3 regions of the Paenibacillus sp. OAE614 genome follow, and region 1 is predicted to be linked to each of the others. Evidence: riboswitches for the same ligand, from Rfam matches in the RefSeq annotation. Region 1 holds a riboswitch; each other region holds the start of a gene.
What was found. Region 1 has a riboswitch for cyclic di-AMP ahead of ABIE48_RS31130 (C40 family peptidase). Riboswitches for the same ligand answer to the same signal wherever they lie in the genome.
Positions count from the first base shown of each region.

Region 2: linked by a shared signal. The riboswitch ahead of ABIE48_RS14910 (APC family permease) and the one ahead of ABIE48_RS31130 (C40 family peptidase) in region 1 are both predicted to bind cyclic di-AMP.
Region 3: linked by a shared signal. The riboswitch ahead of ABIE48_RS18430 (3D domain-containing protein) and the one ahead of ABIE48_RS31130 (C40 family peptidase) in region 1 are both predicted to bind cyclic di-AMP.

Region 1 is NZ_JBEPOD010000001.1:6,786,128-6,796,845, reverse strand. It holds gene ABIE48_RS31140 (c-type cytochrome) at 1-304, opposite strand, end outside; gene ABIE48_RS31135 (GNAT family N-acetyltransferase) at 469-957, opposite strand; gene ABIE48_RS31130 (C40 family peptidase) at 1,179-1,670, opposite strand; cyclic di-AMP (ydaO/yuaA leader) riboswitch at 1,674-1,813, opposite strand; gene ABIE48_RS31125 (C40 family peptidase) at 2,191-2,658, opposite strand; cyclic di-AMP (ydaO/yuaA leader) riboswitch at 2,663-2,800, opposite strand; gene ABIE48_RS31120 (hypothetical protein) at 3,074-3,916, opposite strand; gene ABIE48_RS31115 (M1 family metallopeptidase) at 3,927-5,915, opposite strand; gene ABIE48_RS31110 (YwhD family protein) at 6,068-6,577, shown strand; gene ABIE48_RS31105 (DNA-3-methyladenine glycosylase) at 6,708-7,373, opposite strand; gene ABIE48_RS31100 (PBP1A family penicillin-binding protein) at 7,630-9,678, opposite strand; gene speE (polyamine aminopropyltransferase) at 10,078-10,718, shown strand, end outside.
Region 2 is NZ_JBEPOD010000001.1:3,236,006-3,246,723, reverse strand. It holds gene ABIE48_RS14915 (glycoside hydrolase family 3 N-terminal domain-containing protein) at 1-937, opposite strand, end outside; gene ABIE48_RS14910 (APC family permease) at 1,212-3,035, opposite strand; cyclic di-AMP (ydaO/yuaA leader) riboswitch at 3,171-3,334, opposite strand; gene ABIE48_RS14905 (phosphotransferase enzyme family protein) at 3,539-4,570, opposite strand; gene ABIE48_RS14900 (hypothetical protein) at 4,714-5,043, opposite strand; gene ABIE48_RS14895 (PrsW family glutamic-type intramembrane protease) at 5,045-7,216, opposite strand; gene ABIE48_RS14890 (hypothetical protein) at 7,440-7,901, opposite strand; gene ABIE48_RS14885 (hypothetical protein) at 8,302-8,541, opposite strand; gene ABIE48_RS14880 (ABC transporter ATP-binding protein) at 8,541-9,653, opposite strand; gene ABIE48_RS14875 (ABC transporter ATP-binding protein) at 9,650-10,645, opposite strand; gene ABIE48_RS14870 (ABC transporter permease) at 10,673-10,718, opposite strand, start outside.
Region 3 is NZ_JBEPOD010000001.1:4,023,420-4,034,137, forward strand. It holds gene ABIE48_RS18420 (NADH:flavin oxidoreductase/NADH oxidase) at 245-1,267, opposite strand; gene ABIE48_RS18425 (polysaccharide deacetylase family protein) at 1,538-2,380, shown strand; gene ABIE48_RS18430 (3D domain-containing protein) at 2,453-3,112, opposite strand; cyclic di-AMP (ydaO/yuaA leader) riboswitch at 3,116-3,268, opposite strand; gene ABIE48_RS18435 (amino acid ABC transporter ATP-binding protein) at 3,507-4,229, opposite strand; gene ABIE48_RS18440 (amino acid ABC transporter permease) at 4,216-4,875, opposite strand; gene ABIE48_RS18445 (transporter substrate-binding domain-containing protein) at 5,046-5,855, opposite strand; gene ABIE48_RS18450 (alpha-glycosidase) at 6,324-8,072, shown strand; gene glgA (glycogen synthase GlgA) at 8,185-9,615, opposite strand; gene glgB (1,4-alpha-glucan branching protein GlgB) at 9,628-10,718, opposite strand, start outside.

The sequences.
Region 1 (10,718 bases):
TGTCTTTAAAGGATGGCATGCCGCCTTTACCTTTAGTGATAATGGTGTAAATCTCTTCAGCGGACAGTTGGCTTCCGATCTTTTGAAGGTTCGGGCCTACGGCACCCTGAAGCTGATCCCCGTGACAGCTAATGCAGCCCTGTGCTTTAATCGTAGATTCGGCCGCTGCGGCGTCCATCGTAACTTCCGGCATGGTCGGCTTCTCTTCTTCCGCCACCTGCTCTTTGCCTGGAAGCGTAAACATGAGCACAATTGCCATAACCACTGCGATCGTTAATACACCGCTCATGATCCATTTTTGCATCCGTTTTCGTCCTTTCTATGTAAACTGTCATTCTTCATTCCTTCATTATAACGGAACAAGCCATCACATCAAATAGTTTGTGTCAAAAAAGCAAACGAATCCAAACTTGGGGCCACCAAAAATACACAAATTTGTACCATTTTTATGATGATGGAATTTTCAAGTTAGATCCCTTCATAGACCATACAGTGAAACAGCTGTTCACCTTCAGGGGTCAGCTTGGGGTAGGTATCAGCGATGACAAACCCCGACTTCCCGTAAGCCCGGATGGCCCGCTTATTCCATGTATGCACTTCAAGGTCGATTTCGTCCCCAGGCCGTTTTTCACGGGCTGCGCCGACCACAGCCTGCATAAAGCTCTTACCCAGCCCCTGGCCGCATAAATCAGGCCGCATACCAACACCAAGCCGGGTCACGCCTGCCAAGGGAAAGAACTGCGCGAACCCGCACAAGGTATGTTCAGCATCCAGGACGGACACATATTGGCTTTGTCTCACCTCAGGATCACCAGATTCGACGCCAAGCGCCTCCATCTGATCCCACGGCAGCCAGCCGTATAAATCGTATGGAGGTTCGTACACCCAGCCGCAGACGGTCTCAGCATGCTCCCGGGTCATGGGAACGATCATGAAGCTCTCATGTTGGAGGTTCATGTGCAGATCTCCCTTCCAGACCTCCCTGTAGGATTTGAACATTAGAGAAAAAATATTCCGGATTGTCCCAGATATCTGTTTAATTTCGGAATAGCGGGGTAAATGAGGAGTAGCGGGCGGGGATGGAAAGGTTACCCATTTCTGTCCGCAAAAAATCCCGCAAAAGGAGATTTCGGCAAAAATCTCATTCTACGGGATCTCGTACCCTTGCTTTACCTGCATTACTGGACGTCATCTACGTCCTCGGAATCGACGGCGGCGGTTTTGTATTTATCCGTACTCATGATTCGTTTGGCGCCAACGTAGCGGTTGACGTAGTAGCTGTCGCTCAGAGAGCTGATGATCACACCGCGAGAAGTGGAGGCATGTGCGAATTTTCCGTCGCCGACGTAAATTCCGACATGGGATACTCCGGCTCCCGATGTATTAAAGAATACCAAGTCGCCTGCTCTCAGATCACTGCGGGATACGGCCGAACCCATGCTGAACTGGGAACCAGACTGATGGGGCAGATCGATGCCCAATTGATCAAATACGTACATTGTAAATCCCGAGCAGTCAAATCCGCTTGTTGTGGTTCCGCCCGTTCTGTACTTGGTTCCGATCGCGCTGTCGATCACTTTATCCATCTTGGAATCTGCGAAAGCGCTTCCTGTGCCGACCGTGAGCACAATGGCGAAACTCATGACTGCTGCTGCAAGCTTCTTCTTCAAGTAAAATACCCCTTCCGGCGCCTGCGAGGTTAGCTTAAGGATTCGGTAGAAGGCCCCCTATGATCCCTCTGGAGCAAGATCAATTCACCCATAACTGGTTCCCCCGCTTTCCTTAGTGTGAGGAAATTCGGCATGAACTTTTTACACTATGTATAATTCCCTGTTACTTCTTATTCGTTCGCAACTTTGTGTCAGGTAAAGATTACAAAGTTGTTACTATCGCTGGGACTATTGTAACAAAGGAATCGGACTTTGGCAATTGTTTCTAACAGAAAAAGAAGATTTGTAGGAAAATTTATAGGAAATGATGTTTATTTGTTGGACGAGTGGGTAAAAGAAATGACAAGGGTGGAAAAAACAGGAGAAAATCGTGGATTTACTCGTTTAAAAAATTTTTTTGAAATGCTGTTACCTTTTCGGTGGTTCTTACGTCTAATAAGTAACAACAAACCCGCGGGGCGATTTCGGCAAAAATCAGCGGCGCGGGTTGTTCTGGATATGCATTGTTTTCGAGAGATAATCAATTGTAAACCGCAGCTTGGTATTTGGCCGTACTCATGACCCGTTTGGCGCCAACGTAGCGGTTGGCGTAGTAGCTTTGGCTCAGTTTGCTGATGGTAACGCCTTTCGAAGAGGACGCGTGCGCGAATTTTCCGTTGCCGATGTAAATGCCGACATGGGAAACGCCTGCGCCTAGGGTGTTAAAGAAAACCAGGTCTCCTGCTCTCAGCTGGCTTTTGGAAACAGCGGTACCTGTTTTATACTGCGCAGCGGATTGACGCGGGAGGGTTAACCCCAGCTTTTGGTACACGTAACGGGTAAAACCGGAGCAATCGAAGCCGTTCGTAGTTGTCCCGCCGGTTTTGTAAGAAACGCCGATCGTGTTGTTAACGATGTGATTCAGAGATGAATCCGCAAATACGCTGCCGGTGCCCATGGAGAACGCAAGTGTAAGGCCCAGCGCTGCGGCTGCCAACTTCTTCTTCAAAAAAATAAACCCCTTCCAATGCCTGCGAGGTTAGCTTAAGGATTCGGTAGAAGGTCCCCTATGATCCCTCTGTAGCGAGATCAATTCACCCAAAATTGGATCCCCCGCTTCCTGGTGCCTGGGAATTCGGCTCGTGATGATTGCACCGGAAATGGACATGCTGACAAGTTACCTATAATCCTACATACCAATCAAATGAACGGACAAATGATGAAATCAGTTACAGCAAAGTCAAAATCGTTACAGCAAAGATTACAAAGTTGTTACTAAGTTCGTACTCGGATTATTTTAACAGAGGATTTATACTTTGGCAAATGGTTAACAATCATTTTACAACAAAAACCCCGCCTCTTTTCAACAGAAAGAGACGGGGTTCTTCTTTTATCAGCGGATTAAAGTGATGACAAAATTTTAACTATTCCGAAATATTTTTTTTCGTACGGTTCATTTGCTGATGCCACAAATCATATTGGGAGGAGATATTCCATAATTTAAAGATACAGCTGACCATATGATAGCCCTGCTGGATAATCAGAGTGGCAAGCCCTGCCCAGATCAGAGAGACACTGCTGGTAATGCCATACAAGAGCAGGCTGACCGCGCCCAGCAGAACGGATATGCCGATGACCGGCAGCGCGCTTCGCAGGCAGATCCAGAGCGAGGAGAACATGCTGGTTCCACCGGTTTTGCCAAACTGCATGAACAGAATCATCTGATGGACGATGTAGCAGTACAGAAGCCAGACTGCAATGTACGGGATGCAGTGAAGCAGCTGGGCATGGTTTTGGATCGCGCTGAGCAGGATTGGATACATCTTCGGGATCATCCAGTATAACGGAGCGGCGATAAGCACCCATTCGATCAGGTGAAAAAGAAACACCGTTTTGCCGTGCAGCTTCATACCCTGGAAGAAAAACAGTCCGCGTTCCCCCTGATGCTCCCGGTGCAGGCCGTAGAAGATGCCCGCGTGGATAAAAGGGGTCAGCAGCATGCGGAGGGCGACCATTCCCAGGAGAACCCACAGATAGGTATGCACGGTGCTGCTTTGGGTCAAGCTCATTTGTCCCTCCACATAATAGAGGACCTGGCTGAGTTCGGTCGGCGGGGGATCGGGATACCGCATCAGCAGCGGCACAACCGCCGAATCGATCAGACGGTACAGGAAGTAGCCCCAGAGCAGCTGGTACAGGAACATGATGATCATGACATAAAATTGGTCTTTGACGCTTTTCCAACCGTTAACAATATAGGATTTCACTGCTCTCACCTCACCAGGACAGACTTCCAAGCAGGGTTTCAATCAGCTTGGTAATGCTTACGTTCCAGCGGAGGAGCACTTTATGATCCATGTCCGCCTTCAGGTAGTTGTTCACATGTTTGTTTTCCAGCACGATCGTATAGCCGGGATCGATCATGGCCCAGGCCAGCGGGGAGCTGTATGTCAGCTTGAACTGGGTGCTGGCGTTTTTTACGTCCCAAACCTTTTTGATCTGATGCCCGTCCGTAAACGTGAACAGAATCGGCACCTGCGGCAGATCGCCGCCCTTTTTGCTGACCTTCACCAAAGAATCGTACCGGGGCTGCGCCGAATCCTTATCCTTGCGCACCGTAATTTCGTCGACCGAAAAATCGGCCATTTGGCTGCCGTATACATATTGATCGAAGAAGGTCTGCCACGACTTGCTGGTTACCTGCTCGACCACCTTTTGAAAATCAGCCGTGGCAGGATGTTCGAAACGGTATTTCTTCGCATAGGTGGACATGATTTTCTTCATGGTCTGGGCGCCGGTCAGCGTCTCCATTTCTTTAAGGACCATCTTGCCGCGGTAATACACGTTCAGCGCATATTGATTCTGCGACGTATATTTCCAGGCGTCCTGGGTCAGCGGCGCAGGCGAAGCGATGAGCGAGGACTGGATCGGCAGATTGGGGATGACGCCGTATTCCTGCTCCATCAGCTTATCCTCAGCGTAGGAGGTGAAGCCTTCGTCCAGCCAGGCCTCCTCGAACTCGTTGCTGGCGATCATGCCGTAGAAGTACTGATGGCCGATTTCATGGATGACGGTCCGCTCGAGGTCGTAACCCGGGGAGTCGTCCTTGGCCCCGAAGGCCGTAATCAGCGTTGGATACTCCATGCCGCCTGCCCCGTTGCCTGCTTCGGGCGGAACGACGATAGACAGGGTGGAATACGGATACTTCCCGTACCATTTGCTGAAATATTTAAGCGCGGCCTTGGCGGCGTAGAAATAGCGCTCCTTCAAATCCTTGTGGGCGGGATCGAGATACAGCTTGATCCGGACCCCGGGCACCTCCGCTGAAGAGAACGGCTCCTCGGCGACGATAAAGTCGGGGGATGCGGCCCAGGCAAAGTCATGTACGTCGTCGGCGTAGAACTGATAGATCTTCTCGCCGTTCTTGATTTGTGAGTTCTGCACCGGGAAACCGGTTGCGGCCACCGTGTAGTTCTTCGGCACGTGAATGCGGACGCTGTAAATGCCGAAATCGGAGTAGAATTCCGAATTTCCGTGGTACTGGTGCAGGTCCCAGCCCTCGCTCGTCCGGCCGCGCGTTCCTATGGGCTCGTAGACGGCGATTTTGGGGAACCACTGTCCGGCCATGACAAAGTTACCGGCGGTCCCCATTCGGGCGAAGATTTTGGGCAGTTGGACTTCGAATTGCATGGTCAGCGTGATGCTTTCGCCTGGTTTCACCGGCCGCGGAAGACGCACCTTCATCAAGGTCTTGTCCTTCGTATTGCCGTCATCTGGCTGCACGTATTGAATCCGGTGCATCAGCGACAGACCGTCGGCAGTCTTCATTGCAGTCAGTGTCATGGACCCAAAGCCGTCGGCAGGCATCGTGTCATTGCGCAGCTTCCCGCCGGATTCCTTCATAAATGTCGTATCCATGGAAGCGAAGGCGTTCGGATAGAGGTGAAAATACAGCTCGTTTACCGTTTTTTTGCCGGGATGGGTCCAGGTCAGGGTCTGGGTTCCTTTAATTACCCGGCTGTCCGGATCAAGGGTCGTATCGATGTGATATTCCACCACCCGCTTGCTGAGCACCTCCGCGGTCGGCTGCTGGACGCTCTCCATCGGTGACGGAGGCTTGTAAGCCGCTGGAGGCTTGGCCTGATCCGGAGCGTAGGAAGGCATGGACTCGGGCGAATCCTTAAAGACGAACCACAGTGTTCCCGTAATCAGGAGTACAAGAACGAGAAAGGATAAAAAGACGAGTTTGGCGCGTGCTGGGGCCATATACGAATACCTCCCGTTGACAAGCATCTACAGCATGTATATGTTGGCTTTCCAGCGATTATTAGTTAAAATAAAATTAAGTTGGACGGGTATCCACAAATCGCGGAGGCGCAGCGCAGCGTTTCTGTTTTCAAATAGGAGGAACATCGGAAATGGACAACAAGGAACAGGTAGGCAAGAAGCCCATCGCACTGAATATCGTCAGCGGCAAGAGCAAGCACAAGATGGGTTTTGGGGCAGGTTCTATCGATCTGAACAACATTTCTCCGGTCATTATCGACCGCGGCGAAGCCGTCATCGATATCGGAGCGATGCACGCCAAGAGCAAGCCGGAGCGCCGCATTCGCTTTACGCCGAACCGGGAGGAAGTCCCGAACGGACGCCAGGTGTGGATCGTATGGGTCGCGGTGGACCGGAACGAGGATGGACAATTCTACGGCGGTGCCACGGTCAGTGAGATGTGGATCGATGAAGAAGAGAGACGGGGCTGGAAAATCCTTGCCGATCACGTGAACCGGATGGATGCCGCGCTGAAGCGGAAATTTATGCTGGACGAATTGGGATCTGAGGAAAAGACGCTGCTGAAGAACCTGCTGGTGTCGCATAATGAGCAGTGGTGGGAAGCTTCGCCGGATGAGCTGAAGAAGGCGCTGGAGGTATAGCGTAAATCGCGGGCTCTCCTCGTTATAAGAACAAAGGACCTGTTTTCTGCTGACGGTGTTTCGTATCTGTCGGCAGGGCAGGTCCTTTTTGCATGGCATGAAGGGACAGGGACTCGTGTACAGCACGGAACTAACCCCTTAGCGAAAAAGGCAGCGGCTCAGGGGCTTTGACCGACACGTACGGATGGCCGTCGATATAAAACCGCCACGGCTTGAGGGCGTACTCCTCCGCGTAATCAATATTGATCCGTGGAGACTGGATGATCGGGAGCTCATCGGCCCGGTCGCCGGATTCAAGCCGCAGCGGGCTGTCGGCATGACGGAGCGCGCAGCCGTTCAGGCTGCGGTCGATCCGCAGCGCGCGGCACAGCTTGCCGGGGCCGTTGCACAAGTTGGCGGCTTTGCCGGAGACGCTGCCCCGGTACCGGCGCATCAGCTCGGCGTCATGCCCGCTTAGCGGCTCCACCGCCCGGATGAGCACGGCCTGCGGGTCGTCCGCGTCGCCGACGACAACGTTGACGCAGTGGTACATGCCGTAAATTAAATACACGTAGGCCAAGCCCCCGGCGGCAAACATCGTCTCGGTCCGGGCGGTGCGCCGGTTGCCGTAGGCATGGCTCCCTTTGTCTTCGGCGCCGCCGTAGCTCTCGGTCTCCACGATCCGGCAGCGGATTTCTCCGTCTTCGGTCTCCCGGACCAGCGTCTGGCCGAGCAGGCGGGGCGCGGCTTCCAGCGCGGTCATGGCGAGAAGCGAGGGGGAGATCAGCCGGCCGCCCTCGTTACCCGGGTTCATCATCAGGATCACCTCTTCGGGTTAGTTCATTCTATATATATAACCGGAATTCAGTGCGAAAGGCAAAAGGTAACCCCGCAAGCATGACTTGAATCCTTGGTCCGGTGTATTGGGCTCCCTGGGAGAGGGGGCCGCCAAACCGATGCACTTCAATAGAAGGCAAAAAAAAGGAGCGGCTTTACCGGCTCCCTTTTTCAAATATGGTTTTCGGGCGGCACTCAGCCTAGTCTAGCCCCCGTACCTTTATAACGCGCTGCGTTTAGTCGGTCAGCCACCGCTTAAAGTCGGACCACCAGGAGTGTTCCTCGGCCTTGTTCTTCACGTCCGGCTGTTCCTTCTCCCCCCCGTGAAGCGAGCAGTATTCGGTCGGTTCCGTACCTGCAATGAATACCTCAAGCTTCTTATGGGGACAGTCAGCTGTGGCGAGCTTGCCGGATTCTTCATCAATGTAGACACTGACGACGCCGCTAGGAATCGTGAAAATTTTGGGCGGTACGTTCTCCAGCGCCTTCTCGGTGTACTGGGCAAAAATGGGCGCTGCCCGGTGGGCGTCCGTCGTCGTAATCGTTTTGCCCTTGTCAAAACCGACCCATACGGCGGTCGCAAGCTCCGGCGTATATCCGACCAGCCAGGCGTCGGTATCGGTCGTTCCGGTTTTGCCGGCCACGGGACGCTTCATGATGGAGGATACGCGGTTACCGGTCCCGCCGGATTCAAATACGCTCTCCATCAGATGCGTCAGCACGTAAGCCGCCGCCGGATCGACGACCTGCTCGCCGGCGGGCTTGGGAGCCTCGTAGATTACCTCGCCGGCGGCATCGGTAATCTTCAGCACGGCGACCGGCGGGATCCGCTTGCCGTTGTTGCTGATCACCGCAAAGGCGGACGCCATTTCGAACGGGCTGATCGGCGAAGTCCCGAGCGCCAAGGAGGGGACGGACTCAAGCGGGCTGACGATGCCGAGCTTGCGCGCCGTGGCGATCACGTTATCCGCCCCGACCTTCAGCATCGTATTGACCGCGTAGATGTTGTCCGAGGCCGCGATGGCCTGCTCCATGTTGATCTCGCCCAAATATTTGTCTCCATAATTGCTGGGCTGATACGTTTTCCGGTTGTTGTCGTAGTGAAACAGGGTCGGTTCGCTGTTAAACGTCGTGAGACCCGTCATCGTCTTTGAAGACAATGCTGTTAAATACATAATCGGTTTGAAGGAGGAGCCGGGCTGGCGCGTCTTGGCCAGCGCATGGTTGTACTGGCTCTCCTTGTAGTTCTTGCCGCCGACCATCGCTTTAACATAGCCGCTCCGCGGGTCAATCGACACGAGCGCGGTCTCCAAATCGCTGGCTGAATCCATGCCTTTGGCCACCGCCTCCTCAGCCGCGGCCTGGGCATGCGGGTCCAGGGTCGTATAAATGTTAAGACCGCCGTGATCGAGCATGTCCTCGCTGATGCCGAGCTGGCTGGTCACCAAATTTTTTACATAATCCCGAAAATACGGCGCCGTCAGGTTGGACTTCTGCTGTCCCTGCGGTTTGATCGCCAGTTTCTCGGCTGCAGCCTGGTCCGCCTCCTTCTGGGTAATATCGCCGGTGGCCACCATGGTGCCCAGGACGATCTTCTGCCGCTTCTTGGCGTTATCCAGATGGGTGTAGGGCGAGTAATAGGTCGGCCCCTTGGGAATCCCGGCCAGCATCGCGCTTTCCGCCAGGTCGAGCTCCTTGGCCGGCTTGCCGAAATACATCAGGGAGGCTGCTTCGATGCCGTAAGCGCCGTGACCGTAGTAAATTTCGTTCAAATACATTTGAAGGATTTCATCCTTGGTATACTTCATCTCCAGCTGAGCGGTGTACATGGCTTCCTTGATTTTGCGTGACCATGTTTTTTCATGGGATAAATATAGATTACGGGCAAGCTGCTGCGTCAGGGTGCTTGCGCCCTGAACCCGGGCCATATGCTCCAGGTTGACGAGTGCCGCGCGTCCCATGCCCTCCAGGTCAAACCCGAAATGGCCGTAGAACTTGCGGTCCTCCACCGACAGGGTCGCCTTCACGAGCAGCGGTGAAATTTGATTGAGCTTGATGGGTTCGTAGCTGCGCCCGCTGGCCGAAAACGTGGCGATAATGTCGCCTTGACTGTCCAGAAGGCGCGAATTGCGGTCCGTATCGGCAAGCGGAAGGTTTTTTTGATACAGCCAGCCGAGCAGAACGCCCCCCGCGATCAGAAGGAGGACGATCATGCCGGTGAAGAGCTTTAGCATCAACAGGAACCGGTTTTTCCGTTTGGGCCGCCGCGTGAATAGGTTCGCCATGTACTGTAGCCCCTTTCCTTACTTAAGAGAATGGAATGTATAGCTTTTCAGCGGAACTGAGCAATCTGATACTTTCATTATGGGAAATGCAGGCAGCAGATATTCACGCCGGGCCCGGGATTCACGGGAAAAAGCGCTCGGCCTCCCGGTCATACAGGGCGAGGGGGCACACAGGACCACCTGAGGGATAAAAAGCCGGTGCTGACGCGGCCTTAGCCAGGGGACGAAGCGTTAGGAAAGTGTTTCTTTACACGAATTTCTTCTATCGCGTATAATTCAAAGGATGTGTTTATACATCGGCAGTTTGGTACAATAAAGAAGATGTACGTGCTACTCGAGAACATGCGGCAGGGAAGATCAATCCCTCCTTTATCCTGAGAAAGAAAGAAGGTAATGACGATGGAATTGTGGTTCACGGAGAAACAGACGCCCGCATTCGGTATTACTGCCAAAATCAAACAAACGTATGTAAATGAAAAAACCGATTTTCAGGATCTGGCCATGGTAGAGACTGAAGAGTTTGGAAATATGCTGCTGCTTGACGGAATGGTCATGACGACCGAGAAGGATGAATTCGTATACCATGAAATGGTGGCGCACCCGGTGCTGAATACGCATCCGAATCCGAAGCACGTCCTTGTCGTAGGCGGCGGAGACGGCGGCGTGATCCGCGAGATCATCAAGCATTCGAAAGTGGAAAAAGCCGTGCTCGTCGACATCGACGGCAAAGTCATCGAGTACTCGAAGAAGTACCTGCCGTCCATCGCGGGCAAACTGGAAGATCCGAAAGTGGAAGTACTGGTAAACGACGGCTTCATGCACATCCACGAGCACAAGAACGAATACGACGTCATTATGGTTGACTCCACGGAGCCTGTAGGCCCGGCTGCTCCTCTGTTTGAACGCGGCTTCTACCAAGGCATTTATGAAGCACTGAAGGATGACGGCATTTTCGTGGCGCAAACAGACAACCCTTGGTTTAAGGCCGACTTGATCCAAAAGGTGAACAAGGACGTGAAGGAAATTTTCCCGATCGTGCG
Region 2 (10,718 bases), 3.6 Mb from region 1:
CCGGTAGATTCGTACCCCCGGGGATTCGTTTAACGACCCCGCCTTCCTGGTCGATGCCAAGGAACAGCGGAATGTCGCCTGCTTCCATCTGCAGATCATGCGTCAGAGTGGTGACCTGACGAGCATCTACGATATTTTTATCGAAAAGAATAAGTCCGCCCAAATCCTGATCATGGATGCTGCGTTTGACCCCTTCATTGACCGTAGTCGTCACTTTCCCGTTCCATTGCCTGATGTCAGGCATGAGCATTTGGCCGACCTGCTCGCTGACCGTCATGTAGGACATCAGCTTATCCCAATTCTGTGCCTGAATGGCTCCTTGACGTTCGAAGCGAATGACCCGTGACATAAATACGGCAAACTCCGCTCGCGTCACAGATCGGTCCGGACGAAAGGTGCTATCTGAATATCCGCCGATCAATCCGTTGGAGCTCATGATGAGAATAGGCGCTGCCGCCCAATGCTTTGCTGTATCCGTTAATGTTACGGGTTGCTGGCCTTTTACGAGTGAATAGGCCCGTGTAAGAAACGCCGCTGTTTCAGCACGGCTCATCGGAGCATCCGGATGGAATGTGCTGTCAGGAAATCCGCTGGCCAGCCCATGTTTTGCGGCAATGGAAATTTCAAGATAAAAAGGATGGTTCTTAGGCACATCTGTATAGGTCATGCCGCCGCCCGCTTCTTGCTGCAGCTCCTGCGGATAGAGTTCCCGCACCATGAAAGTGACGGCTTGCGCTCTTGTGACTTGTCTCTCAGGCATAAACTTCCCGTTACCGTATCCAGCGACGGTTCCCCGTTCAGACATATAGGTGATGCCGTCTTCCGCCCACTTCGAGTGCTGCAGATCGGTAAACCGTTCTTCCGCAGCTGCGCTTCCTGCCCATACGAGCACAGAACCGAGTACGGCACCGAATATCGTTATTAGTTTCACATTCATCTGTTCCACCCCTGTTGCTGTTCTATATACGTTGATTAGACGCAATGGATGAATTTTTGTTGCGTTAAAACTATGACACCCTGCACATCGTGAAAAAATACGGATCCCCTACTCTGCAGGAAATAAGCCCTTACTCATAAGTCATTACGCTCAAGCCATTATTCCCACGGGATTACTCTTTCCCTTCATATATATCCGCTGCTTTTACGCAAAAAAAAGACCGCCGGCACAGATGCTGGGGCCTGATTACGAATGGATTGAACCATATGCATCGCTATTTTTTTAAATGATACGGTACCGTTGTCACAACAACATCTTTGCGGAATAAAAGATAAGTTCGGATCATCAAGCTCGTCTGGTTGTGCAGCAGATTGTGCCAGCTCCGCTTTGGAATAAACTGTGGAATAATCACAGTGACCTGGTAGTTGGATTCGCTGGCTTTCCGGTGCACCGTATCGATAAATTTGCTAAGCGGATGAATGATGCTCCGGTATGGAGAATGCAGCGTCACAAGGCGCACGTCAGGCCGCCATTTTTGCCATTTTTCCTCAAACCGGTTCTCTTCTTCCCGTTCAAACGGAATATATACCGCAATGATCTGATCCGCCGCCAGCGACTTCGCATAATTCAGGGAATGCTCCACGACATGCGTAATGCCCGAGACGGGGAGAATGATCACATTGCCTTCAATCGGTACCGCCGGCTCGCACGTCGACAGCCGCAGCTGCTCGCCAACCGCCTCATAATGCTTCTTGATCCGGTGGAACAGATACACGATCAGCGGCAAAAAGATCAGTACCGGCCAAATCTGCGCAAACTTGGTTGCAAAGAACATCACCGACACCGTGAAGCTGATCAGCGCGCCGATCGTATTGATGACGAGCTTCGTCACCCAACCCTGCGGTTTTTCCCGGATCCACTTGACGATCATTCCCGTTTGCGAGAGCGTGAAGGGGATAAATACCCCTACCGCGTACAGTGGGATCAAATGTTCCGTCTGTCCGTGGAAGGCGACGATCAGCACGATGGATAGTAGGCCAAGAATGATGATTCCGTTCGAATAGCCTAAACGGTCACCGCGGACGGTAAACATCCGGGGAATAAACCGGTCTTTGGCTAAATTGACCGCCAGCAGCGGAAACGCCGAATATCCGGTATTGGCCGCCAGGATCAAGATGAGTGCCGTCGTGCCCTGGATAAAAAAGTACATAAAATTCCGTCCGAACGTCTGATTGGCAATCTGGGATACGACCGTCTCCTGGGGATTCGGGGATATGCCCAAATAATAAGCAAGAAATACGATGCCCGAGAAGAGTACAGCCAGCAGAATCCCCATTGCCATCAAGGTTTTGGCCGCATTGTTCGGGGCCGGATCTTTGAAGTTCGGGATGGCGTTCGAGATCGCTTCGACCCCGGTTAGGGCGGAGCTGCCCGAGGCAAAAGCTTTTAAGAGCAGGAACAGGCTGATTCCCGCCACCGGCGTCCCGACCGGCGTATGCAAATGCGGTGAAACGTGACCGGTCACGATGTTGTACATACCAACGCCGATCAAAATGAACAGCGCGAAGGCGAACAGATACACCGGATAAGCCAGGATGGAGGCGGACTCAGTGACGCCCCGCAAATTCAGCAGCGTAATGAGGATGACGAAGGTGACGGCAATCCCCACCGTATGCTCATGCAGCGCCGGAAACGCCGAAGTCAGCGCGTCCGTGCCCGCCGAAACGCTGACCGCAACAGTCAAAATGTAATCTACCAGCAGCGATCCGCCGGCCACCAGCCCGGGATAGATTCCCAGATTCTGTTTGGAGACGACGTAAGCGCCGCCGCCATGCGGATAAGCGAAGATGATCTGCCGGTAGGATAAAATGAGTGCAGCCAGCAAAATCAGTACGCCGATTCCGATAGGTATCGAATACCAGAACGCCGCCGTGCTGACCGTGACCAGAACCAGCAAAATTTGCTCCGGCCCATACGCTACGGACGACAGCGCATCGGAGGATAGAATGGCCAAAGCTTTTTTCTTATTCAGTTTTTGTTCTCCCAATTCGGTAGACTTCAGCGGCCGTCCGATCAAAAGTCTTTTCAATGCTGCCATAAAATGTTTGTCACCGCCAGTGTTAGAGTTGAAATGCTCATGATGTACCCGTTAGACACGTGCTCAACCCTTTTTGGGCACAACAAAAAAAGCCGCAGGAAAGCTGGACCTTCCCGTGGCTTTACGCGCACGACAAATCCCTCTTTCATAACGCTTACGAGGTTAGCTGACGGATTCGGGACCGAAAGTATCCCTACACTCAATAAATGAACATCAAGTGATTCACCCCTGGGACGAAGGCTTAACTTCCTCCCTTTGGTTCCCCCGCTCCTGATTTCAGAATTCAGCGATCAAGGAGTATTACGTTTCAGGTTCACAAGTTCACGATTACGAATTGAATCTTACTCCTTCCAGATGCCTGCTGTAAAGAAGCAAACGGTTTGAGATACGTATGAAAAAATTCAAAAGAACTCCATGTCAACGCTTACAATGGCGGCAATCTATTAATTTCTGGCTGTAGCTGTGCTTATCGCTTGTTTACGCTATTAAAATCATATCGGGCTCTATATATTTCGATCCGCCGCATTCCTCAGCGAAGCCTCTACGGTATCCAGTCGGTTCAAGCAGTGATGCCGGACCATTTCGATGTCGTTATCCAGCTGGTCCGGTTCCAGGTCACGCTGCAAAATATTCATGCACCAATGGGTCAGGTTTCTCAAATGATGGCGGTATGCATAATAACGCAGCAAATCCGGGTTCAGCTCCATCTGTTGTCCTAGTTCCTGCTCATACCCTGTGAGGAAATGACCCAGTCCGTCCCCGATATACCCCACGATATCCAGCTCTGGTGGCGCAAGCATAGCCGCTTCCCAGTCCAGGACGATCAGCCTTCCGTCCGCGGTCTCCATTAGATTCCCTCCCCACAGATCACCGTGGCAGAGCACATTGGGGGCTGGATCAAGCAAGAGACGCTCACGAATACCCATTATCTGGTGCAGCAGCTCGGTTATGCGCGTTTGCTGAGGGATGACAAGCTCACGCAGCAGCTGGCTAGCGGGACTTGCACCGGGCTGAAGATGCTCAAGCTGCTTCAGGCATTGGATCAAATGTTCGGAAAAGGAGACGTGATACGTTTCACTCGAAAGGCCGGATGTGGCAGTAAAGGGAGTCAACTGCCGAATCCGCGCCGCCAGCCGTCCAACACGCTCCAAGTTATGCTTGGAAAAAGGGTAAGCCTCAGCCCAGGTTTCTCCTTCGATAAATTGAAACAGCACCGCTGTGCAATCAGGAAGGGAAAGCAGAAAAGCACCGCTTAAGGTTCGGAGCGGACAGGGCAGCTCCACAAAGTGGCCGGTCTGATGCAATTCCCACATAAACGGCACATAACAGCTGCACCGAAGGATGCCTTGGCGGTGGCTGTCATTGCTATGGTCAAACAGTTTCAGATAGTATCGCGTCCCGTTTTCTCCCTCCACCCGGTAAGAATAGGCCGAATCCCCATAAGGGATAAAAATAAGCCTCCGGGCAGCGATTCCATAAGCTTCGTTCAAGTGATGCACAAAAGCCCCTTCGTCCATTCGATAAGAGTGCCTCACTTCGCTCTCCCCTTTCCCTTTTCATCACGTACCGCGGATAAAAGCAATCAAGCCCGGTGTCTGTGTAACCCGGACTTGAACGCACTCACCTCTTATGAGACTAAAACAATCTTTCATTCATACACCGATGTTAACAGGCAATGTTAACCGATGTAGACAACCGCTCCGCCGCGCCTGTACGCTTTCGGCAGTTCCGTCTCGAGCAGCTCGAGCCTGCGTAACATGTGGTCGAGGTCGTCCCCATGCATGTGGCTTCGCGCCCATTCTTTAAGCTGGGACACTTCGCCCAAGACAGCCGGGATGTCCTCGGACTCCACGTCCGTACCGTCCTGAAAAAGTGCGACCCACTGCAAGTTCAACTCTTCCACCGCCGGCACCCAATATTTCTGGAAAAAGGATTCCGTCGCCACTGGAAGCATAAAGGACCGTTCAAATTCGTCCTCCGGGTCCACAATAATGACGCTGATTGACATGTTATTTCACCCCAAATCGAATGTTGAATGTATAATCCGGGAATTCTTGACGCAGCTTGTTCAAGCTGTTCTCCGCGGCTGCCCGTAACGCCGGCGAGTCCCCGTCCAGCTGAAACTCGAAATGCCGGATTCCTTTGATTTGCTCCAGCGTCGGAATCTCCGCCGTTCCATCAGGCGTTGTTCGCGTCCCAACCGCCTTCTGCATCAGGTTGTTGATCCGCACCTTCGTTTTCTGGTACAACTGCTTATCTGTAAATTGCTGCGGCGTCTGCTGCGGCTTACCCGTTTTTGGATGGATACGGTCGAGCCCTTGCGCCGACTTGGCTTCATAGAAGATGCCCTTCTCCAAATCGACGCCGTCAAACTCCCCAAGCGCTCCGTTCTTGGCATCGTGGAGCTCTACCCCGCGGTACTTCGCTTTGCTCCAATGCACATAATCGTCTGCATCGTTCTTCGGCGGCTGCTCCTCGGGATCTTTCTCCTTCTTTGACGGAGGATCCTCCCCATCCGGCTTATGCGGCTTCTTGGGCAGGTCGGGTTCCGGCTTCGGCTCCTTTCGCCGTTTAAGCAGCTTCTCCAGCCAATCCTTCAGCCTGCTGCCGCCCTTCTTACCGAAGCGTTCGGCCAGCCTGCCGAACGGAACACGGCTCAGCGCCAGCGCAAGCAGCGTAGAGATCACATTTTCGGGGGTGAGCAGCCTTTTCGGATCGCGGATATCCTTAGCGATTTCGTGGCCGCTCGCCGGTATGCTCGCTGCTGTTAAAGCAATACCGAGTGCCGGCCAGAAGCTGACGAACATCAAGGACAAAGCGAACGCTCCGAGCACGATGGCGCTTTTTTCCCAAAAACCGAGGCGGTCCCACCAGTTCTGCAGCGAATCGAACATGCATGAGAAGCAAGCCGGATCGGCGGGATGGACGTGCGCCTGGAAATAAGCGGCGAAGCCCGCCAGCCCGGCGACCACCAGAAGGGCCGCGGTTACACCCGCGGCGGCACGGAAATGCTTCAGCATTCTCGTCTGCAGGTCACCCTGCAGCGCGGCGGCTTCCTGATTGCCGTATAGAAGCGAGAAGCCCAGCTCCCTGCGTTCCCGGGTCCAAGACATGACGCTCGCCAGCCGTTCCCTGCGGGTCAAGAGAGACTCCAGCATATACCACAGCTCTGACACCGGGTTGATCCATCCTTCGCCTTCCATTCTCGGCAGCCGGCTTTTCACCCGATTCAACGAGACGTAATCCAGGACGAGCCCAATTGCCAGCATCAGGAGGAACACGCCTTTCGTGCGGTATCCGCTGCCGGTCAGGTCGCTGATTTTCATAAACCAGTCCGACAATGAGCCCTGCCCGTTATAAGCGGCATGATCGATGATCGACCAGACGAGCAGCAGTGCAGGCAGGGCGAAGATGGCGGCCTTCAGCCGCTTGCGGTACCGTACAGCCAAACCAAGCCCCAGGGCGACCATGCCGGTGTGCACGGGATGACTGACCGACATGATGGTCGGAAAGATGCTTTCTTCAAACCGGCCGGGGAACAGCGTCCAAAAATCCCAATGGATTGTTTCCCCTCCAAGCATCGTCACACTGTAGCCGTACGTCCGCCCGATGATGCCGGAGTTCAGCCAGCGGCGCGTCAGCTCTTCCATCAATTGAAAGCCCACGCCCGCCCCGGCTCCGGCCAGCGTATAATCGGCAAGGCTCATGGAGGAGGCGCGCCGTGAAAAGAGCAGAAACAGACCGAGCGGCAGCAGCTTCCATACTTCCTCGAAGATCGGGGTCAGGACGGCCTGGGACCAGGTGTCCCGCGTATCCCCGCCAAACAGGCCGTGAGCCGCGAGCAGCGTCAGCGCCGTGACCGGGATGACGAGAAAGATGCCCAGCAGCATAAACATCGCCGCCTGCTTCCAGGTAAATGTTTTGCTCCGGCAAAGAAACCAAAACTGCAGCATGACATAAAAAGACCATAAATACTGAACGAGCATCGTGCGTGAATCCCGGTACAGGAACAGACCCAGGATAAAAAATAAAAGGGATATCCAGCACCATATCGTATATAAGGTTTTGAGCCAGGGGAGACGCTGGAGCGTTTCCTGCACCCACCGATAGACCCCTTCGGCGATATCCCTGATTCCGTTTCGGATATTCCAGATCGTATCCGTTTCAATCTCCTCCTTCATGGCATCACCCTGATTCTGAGGGGCTGTCCTGACGAGAGCTGTGAAGATATAAGATTCGCTTCCTCCCCAATATACCTTATATTCGTCTTGGGTTGGGCAGTGAATATGGGGATGCAAACCAAAACTGGACCATTTTCCCCCTCCAAGGGGACTAAGGTCAGCCGAAAGGCCGCCGCTAACCGGCACGACTGGTGCATAGCTCCTATAATCAATCCGCCCCTGTTCACTCGTTTCTGAAGATCTGCAGGACCGTTTCCGAGATAACCTGCTCCGGGACGTCCCCGTGCAGCGTATACAGAAAATCATCCTTCACGAAACGATACACCACTTTCTCCGTTCGGTTATCGCGAAGCTCCTTCGTCGATGGAACAGCTTTCTGGTGAGACAGAACCGGATAAGGGGACGGACCGCGCAGCCGGGTAACGGACAAACGTAATCCATTCGGGTAACGGATTCGAATCTCCGGTTCCATAAATTTATCGTCATACACCTGAACCGAACGAATCTGATCTTCATCCGGAAAACGCAGCTCGCTTCGAAGAAGCACCCGCGCGTCTTGCATCGTACTTGGGCGAAGGTTTCGGTCCAAAACATGGCCTGCACTCAAAATCATCAATACGACCAAGGCTGTAACAGACATTGCACTGATCAGTATAAAAAGAAGCTGTCTGCTTTCCTTTTCCAAATTCCTGCTCCTTCCCCAAACGGTTTGAATATACGTGTGTTTATATTAACGACTTGAGTATACGGGCAAGAGTTACGGGGGTTAACCCGATACGAAATATAAATTTAATTAAGTTGGACGCGGTCACTCCTGGAGGATCAGTTACATAGGATTTCAACTTGATATTAACCTGTACATGCGGGGCAAGACTCTGCCGGGTCATGGCGGGGATCGATACTTATTAATGAGATTTATAATTAATGTGATTAAGCAAAAATTGTAACACCCTCTTTTTCCTTTAACATCGTGCCTATGAAACCGAAAAGCACGCTCCCCACAGCGGGAATCGTGCTTTTTAAGGGTGATTCGGTAATTAATTCATGCCATTAATCATTGGGTGTCCGTCCTTTAGTTCCGAAAGTCATTTCCCATCGGGCTCCTGCGCCTCTTCCAACCTGCGGCGCTTGGCATCCCGCATTTTACGCCAGACGGAAACGAGAATGATGCAGCCGGAGAGAATGATATTGATCCAGACCGACAGAACAACCACTACATACGGCCCGGAGCCGGGCTTTACCGCCGTCAGGGAGACGAAACAGAGCAGCAGCAGGACTAGTGACATCGAAAGAACGATTCTGGACAGTGCTCCGAAGTCGCCCATCACACGCTTTTGATGGCGCCGATGTCAGCCATCTTGCGCTGCCACAGCTCATGCGCCTCCTCCGCGTAATGACAAGCCGTCTGCTCCGAGCCCACCAAGCGGAGCTGGGGCTCTTCCGAGGAGCAGCGGTCCGTGGCCATCGGGCACCGCGGATGGAAGCGGCAGCCAGACGGCGGTTCGGCCGCGTTCGGCATCTCCAGACTGCGCAGTGGCAGATCCGCCATCGCTTTGGCGATTTCGGGATCGGGCGTCGGAACGGCGGACAGCAGCGCCTGCAAATAAGGATGCTTCGGATGGCTGAGGACATCGTTGACCCCGCCAAGCTCCATCACACGTCCGAGATACATGACGGCCATGCGGCCCCTTCCGGCGATATAGCGTGCCGTTGCCAGGTCGTGCGTAATATAGATGATGGCAATGTCCAGCTTGCGGTTCAGCTCTGACATCAGGTTCAGGATCGAGATGCGAAGCGACACGTCGATCATGGAGACGGGCTCGTCGGCCACGATGATCTTCGGATTCAGCGAGATGGCGCGGGCCATCAGAATCCGCTGGCGCTGGCCGCCTGACAGCTGGTGCGGGTATTTATCGAGGAAGCGTTCCGGCGGCGTCAGGCCGACGGTCTGCAGCAGCTCGATGACCCGCGCCCGGGCCGCCTTGCGGCCGCGGACGATTTTACGCTGCAGGATGGGGGCCGACAGCGACTGGTAAATGGTCCGCATCGGATTCAGCGCGGCATAGGAATCCTGCTGCACCAGCTGAACGTCGCCGCGGAATTGGTTCGCCTTCTCGCCGCTGAGCTTCGTTACCTCCTGCCCCTTGTACAGCACCTTGCCTGAAGTCGGCTTCTGCAGGCCCGTGATGATGCTGCCGAGCGTCGTCTTTCCGCATCCGCTCTCGCCAACCAGTGCAATGATTTCGCCGGGATGAATATCCAGGCTAACATCGACGACGGCGCCCACTTTCTGAGGGGGACCAAACATGCCCTGGTTTCGTTCAAAGTACATGCTTACGCTATCGAGCCGCATCAGCACATCGGAACTCTCCGTTCTGGCCGCTTCCCGCAGCCGCTGTCTGGGCTCCACCTCAAATTCGATATTTCTGGCATTCATGACGTACGCACCTCCGCAACCGACTCGGGATTCGGGTATAAATGACAAGCGACTTCATGCCCGGCGGGCGTATATACCTTGACCGGGTTCTGTTCCTTGCATTTCGCATGCGCATACTCGCAGCGCGGGTGAAACGGACATCCCGGCGGCATGTTGAGCAGATCCGGCGGTGATCCGGGGATCCCCTTCCGTTCCGACACGTCTTCATACAAGCTCGGAACAGCTTTCATAAGCTTCGCGGTATAAGGGTGCTTCGGCCGCTTGAACATATCGTAGACGTCGCCGGCTTCGACGACGTTGCCTGCATACATCACGCCGACCCGGTCGGCGGCTTTGGCGACGACGCCGATATCGTGAGTCAAGAGCAGCATGGTAATATTCATGTCTTTGTGGATCTTTTTCAAAATATCGAAGATATAGGCCTGCGTAATGACGTCCAGCGCCGTCGTCGGCTCATCAAGGATGACAAGCTGCGGATCGAGCAGCAGGCTGAAGGCGATCATAACCCGCTGCTTCATCCCGCCCGAGAGCTCGTGGGGGAACGAATTCAGAACCCGGTCCGGATCAAGCCGGACATAGTCGAACAGATTCCGCGCCTTATCCACCATCTGCTTCTCCGTATACGATTTGGAATGGGCACGAAACGTCTCGATGATCTGTTCCTTGATCCGGACGACCGGATTGAGCGCATTTTGCGCTGCCTGAAACACCATCGACACTTGCTCCCATTTATACGCCTGCAGTTCCTTTTTGCTTAGGCTCATCACATCGCGGCCGTCAAATGTAATCGATCCGCCCGACACGCGTCCGGGAACCGAAATCGCCCGCATGATGGCGGATGCCATCGTGGATTTGCCGCTTCCGCTCTCCCCGACCAGGGCGGTAATCTGTCCTTTGGGGATGACAAAATCCGCTTCATCGACGGCCCGCAGCAGTCCTGCGCGCATCGGGAATTCGATCGTCAGCCCCCTCACTTCCACCAATGGTTCCATCATTTTCTCCTCCTTCATCGCCGGCCATTACGATCTCAGTCTCGGATTCAGCGCCTCTTCCAGCCCGTTGCTG
Region 3 (10,718 bases), 2.8 Mb from region 1:
GGTTTCTTGTTCCTCCTGAAAGGTTAATGTGTTCTTCTTGATACTCTTTTACGCAGCAGTTTTAGGACCGTTTCAAAAATCGCCAAAATTTTTTTCGGCTTTGTTCATCTTCCATAATATAGCAGAAACGAGCCTTCATTCAAGGCTATGTTTACCGTTTAAAAAACGCGGGAGCCGATCCGACCGATCTGACTCCAGCGTTTTGTTGTGAATGCTTGATTAGCTTCATTTCCGCAATGCCTCGTTAAAAAGCGCGCAAATACTGTTTCGGGATTTTCTGTTCTCCGTTCAGCTCTTGGGCAGCATGGAGCGCCCAGTAAGGATCCTTCAGCATGCCTCTGCCGACTGCGACCAGATCCGCCTTTCCTTCCAGCACCACCTGCTGCGCTTCCTCGTAATTTTCCAAGCGGCCGACAGCGATTACCGGCACATCCAGCTTTGCCTTCATTTGCTCCGCCAATTCCACCTGGTACCCCGAGCCGGCCTTCGGTCCGCCGTTCGATCCGATATGACCTTCACCGCCGGAGGAAATATGAAATACGTCCACGCCCGCATCCCGGTATCGTTGGCAGATTTCCGCGCAGTAATCGACGTCATAACCGCCGTCCACGTACTCCTTGGCAGACACTCTCATCAGAACAGGCATGTCTTCAGGGACCGCCTTCTTGACGGCTTTAACGACTTCTTCTCCGAACAAAGCCAGGTCTTTTCCATACGCATCGTCTCTTCGGTTGGTCAGCGGAGAATGGAACTGATGGATTAAATAGCCGTGAGCGCCGTGTATCTCCACGGTATCAAAGCCGGCTTCCACCGCGCGCCGGGCCGCTTCCCCATAGGCGGTAACCAAACTCTGGGCCTCTTCGGTGGACAAAGCTCTCGGAATTTTATATTTCTCGTCAAAACGGATGGCCGATGGAGCTACAGGCGGGTTCGCGTCCTCCGCCTTGCGGCCGGCATGGCCCAGCTGGATGCCGATCCTTGCGCCATAGGCGTGCACTTCGTCGACGATTTTGCGGTAAGCAGGGATCTGCCCGTCATCCCATATTCCCGTATCTCGGTTCGTAATCCGTCCGTCGGGGTGAACCCCCGTCATCTCTACGATAATCAATCCGGCTCCGCCGACTGCGCGGGATACATAATGGACATAATGCCAATTGTTAGGGATCCCGTCCTCAGCCTGTACCGAATATTGGCACATCGGAGGCATAACAATCCGGTTTTTCAGAGATAATCCTTTAAGTACATAAGGTGTAAATAGATCTGCCATTGCTTCGTGTCTCCTTTATGGTGTATGTGATTAAGCCTATATGACAACAGGGTTATATGATTGCAGCGCCGCCGCTCATGTCCATACCTCGCGGTTACGGCCAACGTGCAGCGACCGTAATCCATCAGTTCTATTATACACGCTTTGCCGAACGATATGAAAATGTGGCCCATCATCTGATTAAAAGCAACATAATTGCATCAACTTATGGACATAACAAGGATAATCATGTTTTCGCTGTTTGTCCGCGGTGGAAAGGAGTCGAGACGGATGAAAAAGAAGCTGTTATGCACATTGCTGTCTTCCCTGCTGATCTTGTTGTTGATCTGTCCTTGGCAGTCCGGGTGGCCGGCAGCCGCCGCTCAAGGCGGTGAACCCCCGGAACATCCGTCAGGTTCCGAACCTGCACGGGAAACCAGCAGCCGGGAGGCGAAAGAAAAGCGGAAGGAACAGCAGATCCTTACGCTCGGCCAGCTGATCAAAAAATATCCCGAAACGTTCAAAATTCACGGTCCGCGCGTCAAAGAGGTAGCCCTAACCTTTGATGACGTGCCGGATCCCAGGTTTACTCCTCAGATCCTGGATGTGCTCAAAGCCCATCATATTAAAGCCACCTTTTTTGTGATGGGCAGCCGGGCGAAGAAGCATCCCGAGCTGGTCGAGCGCATCGTCCGTGAAGGACATGTGATCGGAAACCACTCCTATAATCATCCGGTGTTTCACAAATTGGAGATGGACGAATATGTAGCCGAGATTAAGCGGACGGAGAACACGCTTTACGGCATCGTCGGCTATAAGCCCAAGCTGATCAGGCCGCCTTATGGAGACATCACGGAACGCCAACTACGCTGGGCCAAACAGCAGGGCTACAAAATCGTAAACTGGAACGTCGATTCGCTGGATTGGAAAGGAATCGGCAAGGAGGCGGTCAAGCGCAACGTGCTGTCCACCGTTGGGCAAGGCTCGATCATTCTTCAGCATGCGGGAGGTGGAACCACGTCCAACCTCAGTGGTACGATCGATGCCCTTCCGGACATTATTCGGACCTTGAAAAATAAAGGCTATTCATTTGTCACGCTGCCGAGGTTACTTCACGTTCCAAAAGACAAGTAACGCGCTGAGCGTACAAAAAAACCGGCTTGAGTACAAAAGCCGGTTTTTCCGTGTTATTATGAATAGCATTGACTATTTAATGAAAAACAGCTCAACGTCCTGGAACCCGAAGGCACTAACGCTTTCCGGGCTGCCCGGCACGAAAATGTCGATGCGTTTACCCTTAATCGCGCTGCCGGTATCCTTAGCTGTCGCTACGAAGGCTTTCTTCGGAAGGCCTTGGAAGCTGTGACCGGTAACGAGCACTTTCGTTCCCAACGGGATAACGGAAGGGTCAACCGCGATCGTTCCCAGCTTCAGCGGGTTGCCGAAGTAGTCCACTGCGCCCCACTTGCCGTTTTCGCTAGCGGCAGAAGAATAAGCCGTAGCTCGGACGTCGAGTGTTTTGGAGTAATTGAAGGTTTTACCCCATGCTTCCACAACTTTGTCATCGCCATTGACGTTCAAGGAAGCTGCCGTGATGATGGAGCCGCTGTCCTCTGCGGCAAATGCCTTGGCTGTGCTTGCTCCGGGAACATTTAATTTCAGGCCTGGATAAATATTGGTTGCTTCTACGTTCGGATTTGCATTCATTAGCTGATTCAAATTAACACCATATTGTTTAGATAGTGTATAGAAGGTGTCTCCATCCTTCGCTACATGGACCGAGTCCGCAAACGTGGGTACCGCTTGTACCGCCAGAGAAATGCCGATGATGGCTGCAAGTGTCTTGATTCCTTTAAATCTTTTCATGGTTCCTCCTTAAGTCGTGATGCCTGCGAAGTTAGCTGTCGGATTCGGATTGAGGAGACAACCCTACGCCCTGTTGGTGCGATTCACCCCAAGCGTACTATGTACACAAATTACATCCCCCGCACTTTACCTTAAAAGTTTCGGCTCAACAAATATATCACAATTTTGTAACCTGTGCGCATGAAAATGTTACCAATCCAAAACCCTTGAATTATCAGGCTTTATTTAGAGTTGTTAGCTGACTTAAGCAAGGGAGTAACGGCTCAATTCCTTTTAAAAAAGTTACAACATCTTCATTCATTTTAACAATTTATTCATGAAAAGGTACATAAAAAGCCCTGGATGAGTAATATTCTCGTCCAGGGCTTTATCATTTGTAGATGCAGGCTCTTTGTCAAAGGACCTTGCTCAGAAAATCTTTCGTGCGGCTGTTTTGCGGGTTACCAAATACTTCTGCAGGCGTCCCCTGCTCGACGATTTGTCCGCCGTCCATAAAGACGATCCGGTCGCCGACTTCCCGGGCAAACCCCATTTCATGGGTTACGATGACCATCGTCATGCCTCCCTCTGCGAGCTTCTTCATGACCTCCAGCACCTCGCCGACCATTTCCGGGTCCAGCGCCGAAGTCGGCTCGTCAAAGAGCATGACGTGGGGCTGCATGGCCAGCGCCCGCGCGATGGCAATCCGCTGCTTCTGCCCGCCTGACAGCTGGGACGGATATGCATCCCTCTTGTCGGATAATCCGACCGTGCGCAGCAGGTCGAGGGCAATGCGTTCCGCCTCGGCCGGCGGCTGCTTTTTCACCTTAACCGGGGCCAGCATGAGGTTCTGCAGCACCGATTTATGCGGGAACAGATTGAAATGCTGGAACACCATGCCCATTTTTTCGCGTGTGGCATTGATGTTATGGCGTTTGTCCGTAATCGGCTCGCCTTCAAACGTGATCTGCCCCCCTGTCGGGGTTTCGAGCAGATTCAAACAGCGGAGAAAGGTACTTTTTCCCGAGCCGCTGGGGCCGATCACGACGACGACCTCGCCTTTGGCGATGTCGATGTCGATCCCTTTCAGAATCTCCAGCTTGCCGAACGATTTGCGCAAATCTTTAACGCTGATCATCGGTATTCAGCCTCCTTTCAAATGCCCCCAGCAGCTTGGATAAGGTAAACGTCATAATGAAGTAGATGGCTGCAATGACCAGCAGCGGACTGAGGTAATCATACGTAATCCCTTGGATAGCCCCCGACTGGTACATCAAGTCGGTGACACCGATAAACGATACGATGGATGATTCCTTGATAATCGTAATAAACTCATTGCCGATGGCCGGCAGCACGCTTTTTACAGCTTGGGGCAGCACGATGTACCGCATCGTCATGCTGCGCGTCATTCCCAGGGAACGGGCCGCTTCCGACTGGCCCCGGTCCACCCCCTGGATTCCGGCACGGAACACTTCCGCAAGGTACGCGGAGCTGTTAATGGACAGCGTAATTGCACCGGACTCGATAGGCGTAAATTTGACCCCGAAGGCCACAAGGCCGTAGTGAATAATAAACAGCTGAACAACCATCGGGGTACCGCGGAGAACTTCCACCCATACCGAACCGATTAGCTTCGGCAGCCACAAGCGGGACATCCGCATCAAGGATATAATAATGCCCAGCACGAAGCCGCATATGACGCCAATGGCCGCCAGGAGCAGTGTATACTGGATACCTGTCGCAAAATACGTCCGGTAATCCCAAAAAACGGAGAACATATTCATAAAGACCCAAGAACCTCCTTTGTCATCATACCTGCCTGTCCCATCCTTTCCCTGTATACAACAGATCGGGACATATTAGAAACAAGGTACCCATCATTGAACAGAAAAAATAGCGAATTCGCTTCGCTATTTTTATCCGATGTATAAAATGAGAACTGACAGCTTAACCTCTATTTCTGTGCAGCCAAATCGCTCGCTTCGGCGACGTACTGCTCAATCTTGTTTTCGGATTTCAGACGGTCCAGCGTTTTGTTGATTTGGTTCACGAGCTCGGTGTTGCCTTTTTTGATCCCGATCGCGTAGCCGTCTTCCTTATAATCAGGAACCGCATCCGCAATTACCAGACCATTGACGTTCTTGATGTATGCTTCGGCAACCGGCTTCTCCATGATGGAGGCATCCACGCGGTTCGAATTCAGCTGCAGCACGATGTCGGAAATTTTGCCCAGACCGGTGATCTTCGCCCCCGGAATCGTCTTGGCGATGTCCTCCTGGATCGAACCCTTCTGAATGCCGAGCGAAGCTCCTTCCAGAGCTTTCATCGTGCTGTATTTGTCTTTGTCAGCCTCTCTGACGACAACGGCCTGCTCCGCCTTATAGTAGTTGTTCGAAAAATCGATTTGTTTCTTGCGTTCTTCGTTTGGTGTAAGCCCGGAAATGACAAAATCTACGCGGCCGGTGGACAGCTCGCCGAGAAGCGCATCAAAGCTCATGTCCTTGACTTCAAGCTGCGCTCCCATGTCTTTGGCGATTTCCTTGGCGATTTCGATATCGAATCCGACGATTTGGTCCTTGCCGTTCACCATTTTATGAAATTCGTACGGCGGGAAGTCCGCGCTTGTTCCAAGCACGATTGTCTTGCCGCTGGCCGGCTGTTCGCCCGCTGCCGTGCCGCCCTCAGTCGAAGGTTTGCTTCCGCATCCGGCAAGCAGGGAGCCTGCCAGCAGAATGCATGCCGTTAGAATACCCCATTTTTTCATATCTATCTCTCCTGTCCATTTCAATGATACTTATTGTTGTTCAAAGGCATGATCCGTATCCGGCCCAGCCCGAAAAACCACGGTTCTAATCATACAATAAAAATGCATGATTATGCAATGACATTTTCATACAGTGGTCAATACATTTCAAAATAGCCAGAATAATGCGGATTATAGCTGTTTAATTCCATTTATTCCTAGTTCTATTGTTTCTTTTAGTCACCTCCCCCTCTTTTTCGGAATAAATATGTATTTACCGTTTCAAAGCCCGTCTCCTTCCTAATATCGATGCATAAATCCCTTCAAAAACCTGCACCCTTTGAAAGAAAAGCTTCTTATTATGTAATTACACGCATTGGGGACTCCTACGCAAAAAGTTCACCGAAACGTCAGATTAAGGCGGCAGCCATGGTTCATCATTCCGGGAATGAGGTATTAAATAGCTAGATATTTAGTGGAGGTGTAGTCATGCTGCTGGAAGCTTTATACCATGTCCCCCGGGACAAATGGGCCTATGCGTACGATCCGAAGACGATACATCTGCGTGTCCGCACCAAACGAAACGACGTGGATACGGTGGTTGCGATGACCGGAGACAAATACGACTGGGATTCGACCTATTTTGAAATTACGATGGAAAAAGCCGCGACCGACGATATGTTCGATTATTGGGAAGCTGCCGTGCTGCCTAAATACAAGCGTCTTAGCTATGCGTTCCGGATCACTTCCGGCAAAGAAACGATTTACATGCTCGACAACGGGCTGTACCGAAATTGTCCGGCGCCGACGGGCGGCTATTACGAATTTTCTTACATACATGAGATCGACGTGTTTAAGGTGCCGGATTGGGCAAAGGATGCTATTTTTTACCAAATTATGCCCGAACGATTTGCGAACGGGGATCCAAGCAATGATCCGAAAGGGACACAGCCTTGGGGAGGACAGCCGACAACGGACAATTTCTTCGGCGGCGACCTGCAGGGCGTCCTGGATCATTTGGACGACCTACTCGATCTGGGCATTAATGCGATATATTTCACACCTTTGTTCAAGTCGCCGTCGAACCATAAATACGACATTGTCGACTATAAGCAGGTTGATCCGCATTTTGGGGACAATGAGCTGCTCAAGCAGGTCGTGGAAGCCTGTCACAGCAAAGGAATCCGCGTCATGCTCGATGCCGTGTTCAACCACTGCAGCGAACAGTTTCCACCGTTCCAGGACGTCCTCAAGCATGGGGAAAAGTCCAAATATGCCGATTGGTTTCATATCAACCAGTTTCCGGCACGGGTTGAGAACGGGATCGCCACGTATGACACGTTCGGCTTCTTCGGCAATATGCCGAAGTTCAACACGGCCAATCCCGAGGTGAAGCAGTATTTGCTGGACGTTGCCGAGTACTGGATCAAGGAAATCAAGCTGGACGGCTGGAGGCTGGACGTGGCAAATGAGGTCGATCACCATTTTTGGCGGGACTTCCGCATGGTCGTCAAAAACGCCAATCCGGACGCCTATATCGTCGGAGAAGTGTGGAGCGATTCCCTGGCCTGGCTGGTGGGCGACCAGTTCGACTCTGTCATGAACTACCCTTTTGCCGACAAGGTGCTGGAGTTTTTCAACGGCGGCATGGACGGACTGACGTTCGCCAACAAAATGGGCACGATTCTGATGCGCTATCCGCAGCAGACGAACGAAGTGGTGTTCAACATGCTGTGCAGCCATGATACGCCGCGCCTCTTGACGCGTGTCGGCAACGACAAGCGCCGGATGAAGCTGGCCGTCGTCTTCCTGTTCACGTTTATGGGGACGCCATGCATCTTCTACGGCGACGAGGTGGGCCTTACCGGAGGCGGCGATCCGGACTGCCGTAAATGCATGGAGTGGGATCCGAAGAAGCAGGACCGCGAGCTGTACGATTTTTACAAGCTGCTCATCGGTCTGCGCAAAAAGAACAAAGCGCTCCGCGAAGGCCGCTTCCGCTTTTTGAAGGCGGAACCGGGCAATCCCAACATTATTTACGAGCGAATGGACAGCCGGGTTCATTTCACGATCTGGATGAACAACACCGACAAGCCGCAAGTGCTGTCCCACCCGATGGTTACGAACGACTGGAAGGACGCCTTATCGGGCGACAAGGTGCCTACCCAGAACGGAACGATGAACGTCAGTCTGGACCCTTACGGGTACCGGATTTTGTACCGAAATCTCACCAAATAAATCGGTTTCTTCATAACGAAAAGCCTTCCGGAGTTCCGGAAGGCTTTTTCCAAATGGATTTTTAGCAGCTGTGAATATTACCACGGAGCCGGCCTGGACCAGTTCCGTTTGCTCAAACGGTGACGCGATCGTAAATGTCCATGTATTCCTTGGCGGACATGTTCCAGCTGTAATCCCCGGCAAAAGCGTTTTTCACGATTTTGCTCCAATGCTCCGGCTGTTGGTAAAACGCTGCCGCACGGCGGATCGTATGCATCATATCGTGGGCGTTGAACGCCGTGAAGCTGAAACCGTTGCCCTCGCCCGTAAACTCGTTGTAAGACTGCACGGTGTCGTTCAGCCCTCCGGTCTCGCGAACGATCGGGATGCTGCCGTACCGCAGCGCCAGCAGCTGGCTGATGCCGCATGGCTCGAACTTCGACGGCATGAGGAACATGTCGCTGCCTGCATATATTTTGCGTGACAGGGCGTCGCTGAACGTAATCTGCGCCGACATGTTGTCCGGATGCCGCCCTGCCGCTTCGCGGAACCAATGCTCGTAGACGGAGTCGCCCGTGCCGAGCAAGACGAACTGGAAGTCGTCGTGATCCAGCATCTCGTCCAGCACCCGCGTCACGAGATCCAGTCCCTTGGACTCCACCAGCCGGGTCACCATTGCGATGAGCGGCACGTCCGGCTTAACCGGCAAGCCGAGCTCCTGCTGGAGCCCCGCTTTGTTTTCCCTCTTTTTCGCCAGGTTCGACCGGTATTTTACGTAGAGGCTCGCATCGTTAGCGGGATTGTAGCTCTTCGTATCCACTCCGTTTACGATCCCGCTCAGCCGGTCACCGAGCGAATACAGCAGCCCTTCCAACCCGTATCCGTAATGGGCCGTCTGAATCTCCCTGGCGTAGGTCGGACTCACCGTCGTCACGTGATCGGCGTACACGATCCCGCCTTTCATAAAGTTGACGTTTCCGTAAAACTCAAGGCCTTCCGGCGTAAAATATTGGTGTCCCAGCTCCAGCAGTTCGCCAAGTACCTCGTAAGGATAAATTCCCTGGTACAGCAAATTATGTATCGTAAACACGGTACGGATGTGCTGGTAGTACTCGTTATGGCGGTAGTGCGCCTGCAGCAGCACCGGAATAAGCGCCGTATGCCAGTCATGGCAGTGGAGCACGTCCGGCTCGGAACCGATCAGCGGAAGCACTTCAAGCACGGCCCGGTTGAAAAAGGCAAAGCGTTCGCCGTCGTCCATGTATCCGTACACGCCGTCCCGTCCGAAATAGTATTCGTTATCGAGAAAATATACCGGAATGCCGTCGTAAACGAGCTTTTCGATGCCGCAGTATTGATTTCTCCAGCCGACCGGCACTTTTATTTCCGTGAGATGCTGCATTTCATCCTTAAATTGCTGTGGTATCCCTTTATGTTTGGGCAAAATGACCTGCACATCCGCGCCGCTTCGTTTGAGCGCTTTGGGCAGGGCGCCGATTACATCGGCAAGTCCCCCTGTTTTAATAAACGGTGTCGATTCCGCTGCTGCAAATATGACTTTCATCTCTCCTGCCTCCTATTCATTGATCCGCGGGCCGTCTTCCGTCACCGGTTTTCTTCCGGTGCCTCTGCCCGATCTTTTCTTTGTCTCTGCAGTAGGCATTTCTAACCCTTCCTTGCCTTTGGACGCCGACACACGGCTGGTTTCACCGGATTTGCCGGACCTTGCCGCGGCACTTCGCTTGCTTGGCTTACTCTCTTTACCCGGAACCGCCTTTTTCGTACGAGGCTGCTCCCTTTTATATATCAGCATACTGAGCGGCGGCAGCGTTAATTCCAGACTGCAGGTTTGTTCATGCCAAGGGATCTTCTCCGTCTGCACGGGTTCGGCGCTAAACTCGCCGCTTCCACCATATCGGGAATCCTCGCTGCAGAACACAGGCACGTACGTGCCGGACTTGGCAATCCCGATCCGGTAATGCTCTCGCCGCACCGGTTGAAAATTAATAATGACGACAAGGGTGTCACCGGCTTTCTTCCCTTTTCTGAGGTACGAAATGACGCTTTGCGTGTTGTCATGCGGCGTGATCCATTGGTACCCTTCAAGCTCATGATCCCGCTCCCACAGCGCCGGTTCGTTCAGATACAGCCGGTTTAATTCCGCGGTATACCGCTGCATGCTGCGGTGGCTCTCGTAGTCCAGCAGCAGCCAGTCGAGCTGCTCCTGGTCCTTCCATTCGATAAACTGGCCAAACTCCCCGCCCATGAACAACAGCTTTTTCCCGGGATGGGTCATCTGGTATCCAAGCAGCAGCCGAAGCCCGGCGAACTTCTGCCCGTAATCCCCAGGCATTTTGCTGAGCAGCGATTTTTTGCCGTGAACAACTTCATCATGGGATAAAGGCAGCGCGTAATTCTCAGAATAAGCATAAGCAATCGGGAATGTCAGCAGATGATGCCGCCCGGGCCGCTGGTCAAACGGCGTTTCTACATAATCCAGCGTGTCGTTCATCCAGCCCATGTTCCATTTGTAATTAAAGCCCAGCCCGCCTTCGTGCACGGGTGCGGTAACCCCGGGCCAAGCGCTGGATTCTTCGGCCATCATCAGCGTATTTGGGAAATAGCTGAACACCACGGTGTTCAGCTGCTGCAGGAAAGCAATCGCCT